Regions from separate parts of the Streptomyces sp. A2-16 genome, predicted to be linked through region 1. Evidence: riboswitches for the same ligand, from Rfam matches in the RefSeq annotation. Region 1 holds a riboswitch; the other holds the start of a gene.
The links. A riboswitch is a leader RNA that binds a small molecule or an ion and turns the genes downstream of it on or off. The one in region 1 is predicted to bind S-adenosylmethionine.

Region 1 (6,983 bases):
CGGGCACATCAACGCGCTGAACTTCGCGCTGGGCCTGACCCTCGGTCTCGCCCTCTTCGCGATCGGCGCGGGCGCGGTCCACTGGGCCCGCACCCTGATGTCCGACGAGGAGATCGCCGACGAGCGTCACCCGATCGAGGCGTCCCCCGAGGTCCGCGCGAAGGTCCACGCGGACTTCAAGCAGGGTGCCAAGGAGTCGGCGCTCGGCCGTCGCAAGCTGATCCGCAACACCATGTTCGGCGCGCTGGCCCTGTTCCCGCTCTCCGGCGTCATGCTGCTGCGCGACCTCGGCCCGCTGCCCGGCACCAAGCTCCGCCACACCATGTGGCGCAAGGGCCTCCAGCTCGTCAACATGAACACCAACGAGCCGCTGCGTCCCTCCGACGTCGCGGTCGGCTCGCTGACCTTCGCCAAGCCCGAGGGCCTGGAGGAGCACGACGAGGAGTTCCAGACCGAGATCGCCAAGGCCGCCCTGATGATCGTCCGCATCCAGCCGGACAACATCAAGGACAAGCGCGAGCTCGAGTGGTCGTACGAGGGAATCGTCGCGTACTCGAAGATCTGCACCCACGTGGGCTGCCCGATCTCCCTGTACGAGCAGCAGACGCACCACGTGCTCTGCCCCTGCCACCAGTCCACCTTCGACCTCTCCGACGGTGCCCGGGTGATCTTCGGCCCCGCCGGTCACGCCCTGCCGCAGCTGCGCATCGGCGTGAACGACCAGGGTTACCTCGAAGCGCTCGGCGACTTCGAGGAGCCCGTCGGTCCTGCATTCTGGGAGCGCGGATGAGCACTGAGACCACCACCGAGTCGCGCTCGCGCGACAAGGCACCGGCCGGCGAGCGCGTCGCCGACTGGGCCGACGGCCGGCTCGGGATCTACTCCCTGGCCAAGGCCAATATGCGCAAGATCTTCCCCGACCACTGGTCGTTCATGTTGGGTGAGGTCTGCCTCTACAGCTTCATCATCATCATCCTCACGGGTGTGTACCTGACGCTGTTCTTCCACCCGTCGATGAACGAGGTGGAGTACCACGGCAGCTACGTCCCGCTGCAGGGACAGCTGATGTCCGAGGCGTTCAACTCGACCATGCACATCTCCTTCGATGTGCGCGGTGGTCTGCTGATCCGGCAGATCCACCACTGGGCGGCGCTGATCTTCCTCGCCGGCATGTTCGTGCACATGATGCGTGTGTTCTTCACGGGCGCGTTCCGCAAGCCGCGTGAGGTCAACTGGCTGTTCGGCTTCCTGCTGTTCGTCCTCGGCATGTTCACCGGCTTCACCGGTTACTCGCTCCCGGACGACCTGCTCTCCGGCACCGGTGTCCGCTTCATGGAGGGCGCGATCCTGTCCGTGCCGATCGTCGGCACGTACCTGTCGTTCTTCCTGTTCGGCGGAGAGTTCCCGGGCGGCGACTTCGTGGCCCGCTTCTACTCGATCCACGTCCTGCTGCTGCCGGGCATCATGCTCGGCCTGGTCGTCGGCCACCTGATCCTGGTCTTCTACCACAAGCACACGCAGTTCGCGGGCCCCGGCAAGACCAACAACAACGTCGTCGGCATGCCGCTGCTGCCGGTCTACATGGCCAAGGCCGGAGGCTTCTTCTTCCTGGTCTTCGGTGTCATCGCGGCCATCGCGGCGATCGCCTCCATCAACCCGATCTGGGCGATGGGCCCCTACCGTCCCGACCAGGTGTCCACGGGCGCCCAGCCGGACTGGTACATGGGCTTCTCCGAGGGCCTGATCCGTGTCATGCCGGGCTGGGAGATCAACTTCTGGGGTCACACGCTCGTCCTGGGCGTGTTCATCCCGCTGGTGATCTTCCCGCTGGTCCTCGTCGCGATCGCGGTCTACCCGTTCATCGAGTCCTGGGTCACCGGCGACAAGCGCGAGCACCACATCCTGGACCGCCCGCGCAACGCCCCGACGCGTACGGCCTTCGGTGTCGCGTGGATCACCTGGTACATGGTGCTGCTGATCGGTGGTGGAAACGACCTCTGGGCCACCCACTTCCACCTGTCGATCAACGCCATCACCTGGTTCGTGCGGGTCTCGTTCTTCGTCGCCCCGGTCCTGGCGTTCGTCGCCACCAAGCGGATCTGCCTCGGCCTCCAGCGCCGCGACAAGGAGAAGGTGCTGCACGGTCGCGAGTCCGGCATCATCAAGCGCCTGCCGCACGGTGAGTTCATCGAGGTGCACGAGCCGCTCAGCCAGGAGCAGCTGCACACGCTCACCGCGCACGAGCAGTACAAGCCGGCCGCGATCGGCGCCACGGTCGACGAGAACGGCGTCGAGCGCAAGGTCAAGGGCTCCGAGAAGCTGCGCGCCAAGCTGAGCGAGGCGTACTACGGCGAGGAAGCCCAGATCGCCAAGCCGACCGTCGAGGAGTACAAGGAGATCACGAGCGGCCACGGCCACCACTGATCACTGCTTGTCGCTGCGCTCGCCACGCGCGGTGGAAGGGCCCGTCCGGAACGCCGGACGGGCCCTTTGCCGTGCGCTGCTCCCCGCGCCGACGCGCCGGGCCCGCCGGAGGCGAAGGGCCCCGTCCGAACACCGGACGGGGCCCTTCGCCGTGCTCCGCGCTGGATAGGGTGTGAGGACACTTTTCTACGACATCTGGAGCGGCCCCATGAGCGCTGTGACCCCCGCTGGAGGCGACATCGCGGCGGGCCGTTCCTGGCCCGAGGTGCTGAACGCCCTGCTGTACGGCCGTGACCAGAGCGCCGAGGCGACGGCCTGGGCGATGGACCGGATCATGCAGGGCGAGGCGACCGACGCACAGATCGCGGGCTTCGTGGTCGCCCTCCGCGCCAAGGGCGAGACGGTCGAGGAGATCAACGGCCTCGTCCGGGCGATGTACGCGCACGCCAACGTGATCGAGGTCCCCGGGCGGACGGTCGACATCGTCGGCACCGGGGGCGACGGCGCCAAGACCGTCAACATCTCCACCATGTCGGCGATCGTCGTGGCCGGAACCGGCGCCACGGTCGTCAAGCACGGCAACCGCGCCGCCTCCTCCGCGTCCGGCGCCTCGGACGTCCTGGAGAAGCTCGGCGTCAACCTGGAGCTGACCCCGCGGCGGGTGGCGGAGGTGGCCGGGGAAGCAGGGATCACCTTCTGCTTCGCGATCAAGTTCCATCCGGCACTGCGTCACGCGGGCGCCGCACGCGGCCAGTTGGGCATCCGCACGGTGTTCAACATCCTCGGACCGCTGACCAACCCCGCCCGGGTGCGGTCCCAGGCCGTCGGGGTCGCGGATCCGCGGATGGCACCGGTCGTCGCGGGCGTCTTCGCCGAGCGCGGCAACTCCTCCCTGGTCTTCCGCGGGGACGACGGCCTCGACGAGCTGACGACCACGTCGACCTCCCGCGTCTGGGTCGTCCGCGACGGCAAGGTCACCGAGGAGAGTTTCGACCCCCGGGACGTCGGCATCGAGCTGGTGCCTGTGGAGGCCCTGCGCGGCGGTGACCCGGCGTTCAACGCGGAGGTCGCGAGGAAGCTCCTGGACGGCGAGACGGGCCCGGTGCGGGACGCCGTGCTCCTGAACTCGGCGGCCGCCCTGGTGGCCCTGGAGCCCGGTCCCGGGACGCTGGCCGAGCAGCTGCGGGCCGGGATGGACAAGGCGGCCGAGGCGATCGACTCCGGGGCGGCGAAGCGGACCCTGGAGCGCTGGGTGGCCGCGAGCAACGCCTAGCGCCCGGCGGGGTGTCGTCCCGCGATCCGGACACGGGTTGCGGGACGACGATCACCTCGCGTACTTTTTTTGACCAGGTCATGAGTGACAGTCATGAGGCCCCGGCCGACTGTCCGGCAACCCTCCGTCCGTGGCGGGGTGCCCCGGGTGAAGACCAGGCCGTAGGCAGCGAGGTCTGCGGCAAGCGCGGATCCCTCACGAACCAGGGATCCTGGTCGTTCGAGGAGTCTTCCGTGAGCAAGCGAATGCGATAGGGCGCCGAGCCCCGCCTCCGCACACCCATCTCACCTTTCTCTTTGCCCGGGAGTCCCCCATGTCTGTCTCCACCGCTGCCTCCGCCCAGACCATTTGTTCCCAGCTGCCCGTTCTGGGCCGTGATGTCACCGTCCCGCTCGTCACCGGCGGCGAGGTCACCTACGCGGCGCTCGACTACGCCGCCAGCGCTCCGGCCCTCCAGCGGGTCTGGGACGACGTGGCGGCCTACGCGCCCTACTACGGCAGCGTGCACCGCGGGGCCGGCTACCTCTCCCAGCTGTCGACCGACCTCTTCGAGAACGCCCGCAGGACCGTCACCGAGTTCCTCGACTGCCGGGACGACGACCAGCTGGTCTTCACCCGGTCGACCACCGACTCGCTGAACCTCCTCGCCGCCGCCCTCCCCGCCGACTGCCAGGTCTTCGTCTTCGAGACCGAGCACCACGCGAGCCTGCTGCCCTGGCAGGACGCCCGGGTCAGCTACCTCGACGCCCCGCGCACCCCGGACCAGGCCGTCGAGACGCTGGAGAAGGCCCTCGCCGACCGCGACCCTCAGGGCCCGGCCCTGGTCTGCGTCACCGGTGCGTCCAACGTCACCGGCGAACTGTGGCCGGTCCGCGAGCTGGCCGCCGCCGCCCACGCCCACGGCGCCCGGATCGTCCTGGACGCGGCCCAGCTCGCCCCGCACCACCCCGTGAGCGTCCGTGACCTCGACGTCGACTGGGTCGCCTTCTCCGGGCACAAGCTCTACGCCCCCTTCGGTTCCGGTGTCCTGGCCGGACGCGCCGACTGGCTCAGGGCCGCCGACCCCTACCTCGCGGGCGGCGGCGCCAGCCGCAAGGTCACCCGGCGCGAGGACGGGGGAGTGGACGTGGAGTGGCACGACAGCGCCGCCCGCCACGAGGCCGGCTCCCCGAACGTCATCGGCGCCTACTCCATCGCCTCGGCCTGCAGGGCGCTGACCGAGGCCGGCTTCGACACCCTGGTGGCCCGCGAGCAGTACCTCGTCGAGAAGGTGAAGACAGGGCTCGCCGAGGTCCCCGAGGTCCGCGTGCTGTCCCTCTTCGGCGACGACGCCCCCCGGGTCGGCGTGATCTCCTTCGTCGTCGAGGGCTGGAACAGCTCCCACTTCGCCGCCGCCCTGTCCGCCGAGTACGGCATCGGCGTCCGCGACGGCCTCTTCTGCGCCCACCCCCTCGTCCGCACCCTCCTCGGCAGCGACCCGCAGTCCCAGGGCGAGTGCGGCGCCCCCGAGGCGGCGCCCGGCGAGAAGTCCCTCAACGCGATCCGGGTGAGCTTCGGCGCGGGCACGCCGGACGAGCACGTCGAGCGGTTTGTGAAGGCCGTGAAGGAACTGGTCGCGGACGGTGCGAAGTGGACGTACCGCACCGAGGACGGCCGCTGCGTCCCGGCCGTCTGAGGTACCGGCCACCGGCGCGCGTATACGCTCCCCCTCAGCAGCCGTACGAAAGCAGGGGGAGCACGGGGTGCAGGAGCTGCGCGAGACGGACCCGCGGACCATCGGGCCGTACGAGGTCCTGGGCAGACTCGGGTCCGGCGGCATGGGCGAGGTGTATCTCGCCGAGGCGCGGGGCGGGCCGCGGCTCGCCGTGAAGGTCGTACGGACCGAGCACGCCGGGGACCGTACCTTCCGTGCCCGGTTCCGGCACGAGGTCCGGGCCGCGCAGACCGTCGGCGGGGCGGGCACGTACACCGCGCGGGTCGTGGACGCCGACACCGAGGCGGCGCGGCCGTGGATGGCCACCGAGTTCGTGGCGGGCCCCAACCTGCGGGACGCGGTGCTCGACGGCGGACCGCTGCCCGCGGCCGCGGTGCGGCTGCTGGCGGCCGCGCTCGCCGAGGCGCTCGCCGCGATCCACGCCAAGGGGCTGGTGCACAGGGACCTCAAGCCCTCCAACATCCTGCTCGCGCCGGACGGCCCCCGGGTCATCGACTTCGGGATCGTCCGGGCCCTGGAAGGCACCGCCCTGACCCGGACCGGCGTGGTCGTCGGGTCGGTCGGCTATCTCTCGCCCGAGCAGATCCGCAACGGCGCCCAGGTGGTGCCGGCCAGTGACGTCTTCTCCCTGGGCGCGGTCCTCGCGTACGCGTCCGGCGGCAAGGAGCCCTTCGGCGAGGGGCAGGATTCGGTCGTTCTGCTGCGGATCCTGACCGGGGACGTCGACCTGTCCGCCGTACCGAAGGAACAGCTGCCGCTGGTGGAGGCCTGTCTGCGGGACGAGCCCGGCGCGCGGCCCACGCCCGCCGAGCTGGTCGCGGCCGCCGGACACACGACACAGTCGCTGCGCGCGGGCCTCCGGCCGGGCTGGTACGCCCCCGGTGCGGCCAAGGAGCCCGAGACCGCTCCGAGCGGGGCGCGGTGGGTTCCCGGGCACGACTCGGGGGAGCGGGAGAGCCGGGTCGAGTACGTGGCGCCCGTGACCGTCACGGACGTCCCCGAGGTCACCCATGTGTCGCCGCCGCCCGCCCCGCCGTCCCGGCGCGGGCTGCTGCGGGCCGTGGCGGGCGGCGCAGGAGTGGCGGCGGCCGCGGGCGTGGGCGGATGGCTGTGGCTGCGGGACGGGTCGGACGGATCCGCGCAGGTCGGGGCGGGCCCGACGGGCACGCCCGCCACGGGCTGGCAGTACAAGGTCCAGGGGCTCGGCGGGCGGCGCGGCCCCTGTGCCGCGGTCTCGCCCGACGGCACCCGGGTGTACGTCGGCGGCGCGGACCGCGCGCTGCACGCGCTGGACCTGGACGGACGGGCCGTGTGGCGGACCCCGCTCGGTGCCGAGGCCATGTCCCCGCTCGCCACCGCCGACGGCGTCCACTGCCTGCTGGAGGACGGCCAGGAGGGCGCCGCCGAGCTGTGCGCGCTCGGCCCGCGCGGCAAGGTCCGCTGGACCAGGTCCTTCGCGGCGAACAGCCAGTTCCTGGTCGCCGCAGGCAAGCTGATCCTGGTGTCCTACGGGGACGGCTCGGACGCGGGCGGAGTGCGGGCCTACGCCCCCGACGGCAGCGTGCGCTGGTC
Region 2 (6,983 bases), 1.7 Mb from region 1:
GACCACCGTTGACGGCGATCTGCTTGAGCGGGGCCTCCAGGGCCAGCTTCACGGCGTTGGCGCCGGTCAGCTCGTCACCCTCCAGGTCCAGCTTCTCGAAGACCGAGGAGGCCTGGATGAGGGCCACGCCACCACCGGCGACGATGCCCTCCTCGACGGCCGCCTTCGCGTTGCGAACGGCGTCCTCGATGCGGTGCTTGCGCTCCTTGAGCTCGACCTCGGTCGCGGCACCGGCCTTGATGACGGCGACGCCACCGGCGAGCTTGGCCAGGCGCTCCTGGAGCTTCTCGCGGTCGTAGTCCGAGTCGCTGTTCTCGATCTCGGCGCGGATCTGGTTGACGCGACCGTTGACCTGGTCGGACGAACCGGCACCGTCGACGATGGTGGTCTCGTCCTTGGTGATGACGACCTTGCGGGCGCGGCCCAGGAGGTCCAGGGTCGCGTTCTCCAGCTTGAGGCCGACCTCCTCGGAGATGACCTCGCCGCCCGTGAGGATGGCGATGTCGCCGAGCATGGCCTTGCGGCGGTCACCGAAGCCCGGGGCCTTGACGGCGACGGACTTGAAGGTGCCGCGGATCTTGTTGACGACCAGGGTCGACAGGGCCTCGCCCTCGACGTCCTCGGCGATGATCAGCAGCGGCTTGCCCGACTGCATGACCTTCTCCAGGAGCGGGAGCAGGTCCTTGACGGAGCCGATCTTGGAGTTGGCGATGAGGATGTAGGGGTCGTCGAGCGACGCCTCCATGCGCTCCATGTCGGTGGCGAAGTACGCCGAGATGTAGCCCTTGTCGAAGCGCATACCCTCGGTGAGCTCCAGCTCCAGACCGAAGGTCTGGGACTCCTCGACGGTGATGACGCCTTCCTTGCCGACCTTGTCCATCGCCTCGGCGATGAGCTCGCCGATCTGGGTGTCGGCGGCGGAGATGGAGGCCGTGGAAGCGATCTGCTCCTTGGTCTCGACATCCTTGGCCTGCTCGAGCAGGGCGGCGGAGACGGCCTCGACAGCCCTCTCGATACCGCGCTTGAGGGCCATCGGGTTGGCGCCGGCGGCTACGTTGCGCAGGCCCTCGCGGACCAGCGCCTGCGCCAGAACGGTCGCGGTGGTCGTACCGTCACCGGCGACGTCGTCCGTCTTCTTGGCGACTTCCTTGACCAGCTCGGCGCCGATCTTCTCGTACGGGTCCTCGAGCTCGATCTCCTTGGCGATGGAAACACCATCGTTGGTGATCGTGGGGGCGCCCCACTTCTTCTCGAGGACGACGTTGCGACCCTTGGGGCCGAGCGTCACCTTGACGGCGTCCGCGAGCTGGTTCATGCCGCGCTCGAGGCCGCGCCGCGCCTCCTCGTCGAACGCGATGATCTTGGCCATGTGAAGTGGTCCCTCCAGGACTGGGGGTGATTCCTTCGGACCGCGCCCGCGCCCGCGACGGACGGCTCGCACACCTCGTGGGTTCCTTCCCCACCTGGCCTGCGGGCCTCACCGACCCGGTCCTTCGTTGTCACTCTCACCTTCAGAGTGCTAACGCCAATGATTAGCACTCGGCATGGTCGAGTGCAAGCGCCTCTCAGGGAACGGCCAGGAACGACAGGGGGTGCGAGGGGTGTGCGAGGGGTGTGGCAGGGGTCCCGGCGGGGCCCCGGGACATGCCGAAGGGCCCGTACCCATGACTCCCCATGGGGTACGAGCCCTTCGAAGAAGAACGAAGAACGACGCTGTTGTTACCCGGCGCGTGCTTCAGCCAGTCGCGAGACGGACCATGTCCGCCTGCGGCCCCTTCTGACCCTGCGAGATCTCGAACTCGACCCGCTGGCCCTCTTCAAGGGTGCGGTAGCCGTCCATCTGAATCGCGCTGTAGTGGACGAATACATCCGCACCACCGTCGACCGCGATGAAGCCGTACCCCTTCTCCGCGTTGAACCACTTGACGGTGCCCTGAGCCATGCCTAACTCCCCTATTACTGGCCCTTGCACGGATCCACACTTCGTGGATCCGGGTCAGACCTCACCCCCCACATGGTTGGGGGCGTGCGCCGGAACGCGTCGACCGCGGCTGAATGTATCTGTCCAACTGCCGTCTGCAACAGGTCAATCGGACGAGAATTCTGGACGGAAGGGGTCCGGAATGTAGCGAGAATTCGCCCGAATTCGGGGCAAGTCGGGCCCCACAAAAGGAGCATAAGACGCAAAGAACCCACACACTTTGGCTACTTCTCGTCGCATCCGAAGTCGGCACTCATATGCGCCCGGCATGAAGGAAGCAGCAGCTTCCCCAACTGTACCGCGCTCAACCATAGAGAATTGCCCCCTCCGCTTCTCTCGCGGAGAGGGCAATCGGATGAACACTCGGTAATTACTGTTACCGAAGGTAATGACCAGTCATACGGTCACCCGCCGGCGACCGCCGGGATGATGGAGACGCCGGCCCCGTCGGGCGTCGCCGTCTCCAGCCCCTGCTCGAACCGCACATCGTCGTCGTTCACGTACACATTCACGAACCGCCGCAGCTTGCCCTGGTCGTCGAGAACGCGGGCGGCGATACCGGTGTGGTTCTTCTCCAGGTCCGCGATGACCTCGGCGAGGGTCCCGCCCTCGGCCTGCACCTCGGCCTGGCCGCCGGTGTAGGTGCGCAGGATGGTGGGGATACGGACGGAAACGCTCATGTTCAGACCTCCGGTCGGATAAGGCTTTCAGGGGGCTCGGGGAGCTGCGCGACCTGCCCCCACCGGCCCGCGGACAGACGACTACGCGAGGCCGGCCTCGCGGAACGAGTCGAGGTTGGGGCGGATGGTCGCGGTCAGTCCCGTACCCGCCACCGCGTCCAGCGTCTTCAGACCGTCCCCGGTGTTCAGCACAACGGTCGTCAGCGAGGGGTCCAGCACCCCGTTCTCGATCAGCTTGCGGGTCACGCCCACGGTCACGCCACCCGCGGTCTCCGCGAAGATGCCCTCCGTACGGGCGAGCAGCTTGATCGCGTCCACGACCTGCTCGTCGTTCACGTCCTCCACCGCACCGCCGGTGCGACGGGCGATGTCCAGCACGTACGGGCCGTCCGCGGGGTTGCCGATGGCCAGCGACTTGGCGATGGTGTTCGGCTTCTGGGGCCGGACCACGTCATGGCCCGCCTTGTACGCGACCGACACCGGCGAGCACCCCTCCGCCTGCGCACCGAAGATCTTGTACGGCCTGTCCTCGACGAGCCCGAGCTTGATCAGCTCCTGCAGACCCTTGTCGATCTTCGTGAGCTGCGAGCCGGAGGCGATCGGCACCACCAGCTGGTCGGGGAGCTTCCAGCCCAGCTGCTCGCAGATCTCGTACGCCAGGGTCTTGGACCCCTCCGCGTAGTACGGCCGCAGGTTGACGTTGACGAAGCCCCAGCCCTCACCGGCCGGGTCGCCGATCAGCTCGGAGCAGAAGCGGTTCACGTCGTCGTAGTTGCCCTCGATGCCGACGAGCTCGCCGCCGTAGATCGCGGCCATGACGACCTTGCCCTGCTCCAGGTCGTGCGGGATGAACACGCAGGAGCGGAAGCCGGCCCGGGCGGCCGCGGCACCCACCGCGCCGGCCAGGTTGCCGGTCGAGGAGCAGGAGAGGGTGGTGAAGCCGAAGGCGCGCGCCGCCTCCAGGGCCTGCGCCACCACGCGGTCCTTGAAGGAGTGCGTGGGGTTGCCGGAGTCGTCCTTGATGTACAGACCGCCGGTCACGCCGAGCTCGCGGGCGAGGTTGTCGGCCTTGACGAGCTGGGTCCAGCCGGGGTTGATGTTGGGCTTGTCCGCCACGTCCGCGGGGACGGGCAGCAGCGGGGCGTATCGCCAGATGTTCGCGGGTCCCGCCTCGATCTGCTTGCGGAGCTCCTCGGTGTCGTAGGCCGAGAAGTCGTAGGCGATCTCGAGCGGGCCGAAACACTCCTCGCACGCGAAGACCGGGCCGAGCGGGACGCGGTGACCGCATTCGCGGCAGCTCAGCGCCGCGGCGGGACCGAGGTCGACGGTCGTGGAGTCGGTGGTGCTTGCAACAGTCTGCGCAGCCATGGAGGCGAGGCCCTTTCTCCTCATCTTCCTCACGACGCACTTCGCCGTGAGACGGATTTGGCACCTTCCCGAGCCGGGAGCCTCGCGGAGACGATCGTCAGTGATCACTACGAGAACCGACTGGAGGGTTGCCGGGGCTTCATCGGGCCGTATCCCTCTGCCCCTCTGGATGAGCGGTATGAAGTTGTGAACGGCGGGCCACCCTGGACATGCGATGGTCATCCGCGTTGTTCAAGACTGTAACCGACGACCAGGACAGTTGAGAGAGTCGTCCGAACCGCGAGATGGATCACAAGTGAGGAGCCGCCTACGTGCTGGAAGAAGTCGAGCGCTGGCTGAGCACCCGCTCCTGGTCGCTGACCGACCGGCCGCTGCACCGGATCATGGCCGCCAAGCAGCGCACCGGACAGCGGGTCAGTGTCGTGCTGCCCGCGCTCAACGAGGAGGAGACGGTCGGTGACATCGTCTCCGTGATACGTCACGACCTGGTGCGTCAGGTTCCGCTGGTCGACGAGATCGTCGTCGTCGACTCGGGGTCGACCGACCGCACCTCGCAGGTGGCCGCCGCGGCCGGTGCCACGGTGGTGCACCGCGACGAGATCCTGCCCCGGCTGCCCGCCCTGCCCGGCAAGGGCGAGGTCCTGTGGCGCTCCCTGCTGGTCACCACCGGGGACATCGTCTGCTTCATCGACGCCGACCTGAAGGAGTTCTCCTCGGACTTCGTCTCCGGCATCGTCGGCCCCCTGCTCACCGACCCCGAGGTCGACCTGGTCAAGGGCATGTACGACCGTCCCCTGGGCGGCGCCGCCGGACAGGGCGGCCGGGTCACCGAGCTCATGGCGCGCCCGCTGCTGAACATGCACTGGCCGCAGCTGGCCGGTTTCGTGCAGCCGCTGGGCGGCGAGTACGCGGCCCGGCGCTCGTTGCTGGAGCAGCTCCCGTTCCCCGTCGGCTACGGCGTGGAGCTCGGCATGCTGGTCGACGCCCTGCACCTGGTGGGTCTCGACGCGCTCGCCCAGGTCGACGTGGGGGTGCGCAAGCACCGTCACCAGGACGGGCAGGCCCTGGGCCGGATGTCCGCCGCGATCTACCGCACCGCGCAGCTCCGGCTGGCCCGCGGCCACATGATCCGCCCGGCCCTGACCCAGTTCGAGCGGGGCGAGACGGGCTTCGAGCCGCGCACGTACTCGGTGGACACGGAGGAACGGCCGCCGATGCGGGAGATCACGGAGTACATGAAAAGAAGGGTCGCGTAGTCCCGCCCGGAGACCGGGGGAACTGCGCGACCGGCCGCCACCGTCCCGCGGCCGAAGGTCCGGCCGCAGCGGACGGGAACGTTTGAGCGGTTGGGTGCCGGGCTAGGTTTCGAGGCATGGCTTCTTCGCACAACGCCCGCGTCCTGGTCGCGTCCAATCGAGGTCCCGTCTCGTACGACGTGGGCGACGACGGCTCGCTGCGAGCCAGGCGCGGCGGCGGCGGCCTCGTCTCCGGCCTGTCGGCGATCGGGCCGGAGTCCGACGCGCTGTGGGTGTGCTCGGCCCTGTCCGACGGCGACCGCGAGGCGGTGCGGCAGGGGGTCGGCGAGGACGGCGTCCGGATGCTCGCGATCCCCGCCGACGTGCACGCGGACGCGTACAACGGCATCGCGAACTCGGTCCTCTGGTTCGTACACCATCTCCTCTACCAGACCCCGCTGGAGCCGACCTTCGACGCGGAGTTCCGGCGGCAGTGGGCGTCGTACGAGACGTACAACCGCGCCTTCGCGGAGGCGCTCGCGGAGGAGGCGGCCGAGGGGGCGGCGGTCCTGGTGCAGGACTACCACCTGTGCCTGGTGCCGGGGATGCTCCGCGAACTCCGCCCCGACCTGCGCATCGCCCACTTCTCGCACACGCCGTGGGCGCCGGTGGAGTACTTCCGGATGCTGCCGGACGACATCGCGGAGCAGTTGCTGCGCGGCATGCTCGGCGCCGACCGGCTCGGCTTCCTCACCCACCGCTGGGCGGACGCCTTCACGGCCTGCTGCACGGCGCTCGTGGACGGGCTCGGACGGACGCGGATCGGGGTGCACGGCCTTGGCGCGGACGCGGACTTCCTGCGCGCCCGCTCCCACGAGGCCGACGTCGAGGAGCGGATCGTCGCCCTGCGCGAGGAGATCGGCGAGGGCCGGAAGACCATCGTGCGGGTGGACCGGACCGAGCTGTCCAAGAACATCGTGCGCGGGCTGCTCGCCTACCGAAGGCTGCTGGAGTCGCGGCCCGAGTGGCGGGAGCGGGTGGTGCACGTGGCGTTCGCGTACCCGTCTCGGCAGGACCTGGCGGTGTACCGGGAGTACACCGCCGAGGTGCAGCGGCAGGCGGAGGAGATCAACGACACCTTCGGCACCCCTGGCTGGACCCCGGTCCTGCTGAATCTGAAGGACGACTTCGCGCGCTCCCTCGCCGCCTACCGGCTGGCCGACGTGGCGCTGGTCAACCCCATCCGGGACGGCATGAACCTGGTCGCCAAGGAGGTGCCGGTGGTCTCCGACGAGGCGTGCGCGCTGGTGCTGTCGCGGGAGGCCGGGGCGTACGAGGAGCTCGGTGACGAGTCGATCGTGGTGAACCCCTTCGACGTGGAGCAGACGGCGGCGGCCCTGCACGAGGCCCTGACGATGCCGGCGCACGAACGGGCCGAACGCGCGAAGCGGCTGGCCGCGGCGGCGACGGCGCTCCCCCCGGCCCAGTGGTTCCTGGACCAGCTGACCGCGCTGACCGCGCTGAACGGGTGAGCATGAACCTTCCTGTGCCCCTCAACTCCGCCGGGCGGGACGGCCTGCGGGCGATCCTCGCGGAGCCGCACCGGGCGGTGATCGGCCTGGACTTCGACGGGACGCTCGCGCCGATCGTGGCGGACCCGGAGAAGGCGTTCGCCCACCCCGAGGCGGTGCCGGCGCTCGCGGCGCTCGCGCCGAAGGT

Region 2: another riboswitch for S-adenosylmethionine. It lies ahead of thrC (threonine synthase); the one in region 1 lies ahead of IOD14_RS34060 (aminotransferase class V-fold PLP-dependent enzyme).

Annotation. Positions count from the first base shown of each region.
Region 1 covers NZ_CP063808.1:7,565,057-7,572,039, reverse strand. The annotation lists gene IOD14_RS34075 (Rieske 2Fe-2S domain-containing protein) at 1-790, shown strand, start outside; gene IOD14_RS34070 (cytochrome bc complex cytochrome b subunit) at 787-2,424, shown strand; gene trpD (anthranilate phosphoribosyltransferase) at 2,633-3,697, shown strand; SAM riboswitch class IV at 3,774-3,890, shown strand; gene IOD14_RS34060 (aminotransferase class V-fold PLP-dependent enzyme) at 4,011-5,372, shown strand; gene IOD14_RS34055 (serine/threonine-protein kinase) at 5,440-6,983, shown strand, end outside.
Region 2 covers NZ_CP063808.1:9,290,336-9,297,318, forward strand. The annotation lists gene groL (chaperonin GroEL) at 1-1,369, opposite strand, end outside; gene IOD14_RS41645 (cold-shock protein) at 1,736-1,942, opposite strand; gene IOD14_RS41650 (MoaD/ThiS family protein) at 2,386-2,661, opposite strand; gene thrC (threonine synthase) at 2,743-4,029, opposite strand; SAM riboswitch class I at 4,047-4,205, opposite strand; gene IOD14_RS41660 (glucosyl-3-phosphoglycerate synthase) at 4,341-5,285, shown strand; gene IOD14_RS41665 (trehalose-6-phosphate synthase) at 5,402-6,796, shown strand; gene otsB (trehalose-phosphatase) at 6,799-6,983, shown strand, end outside.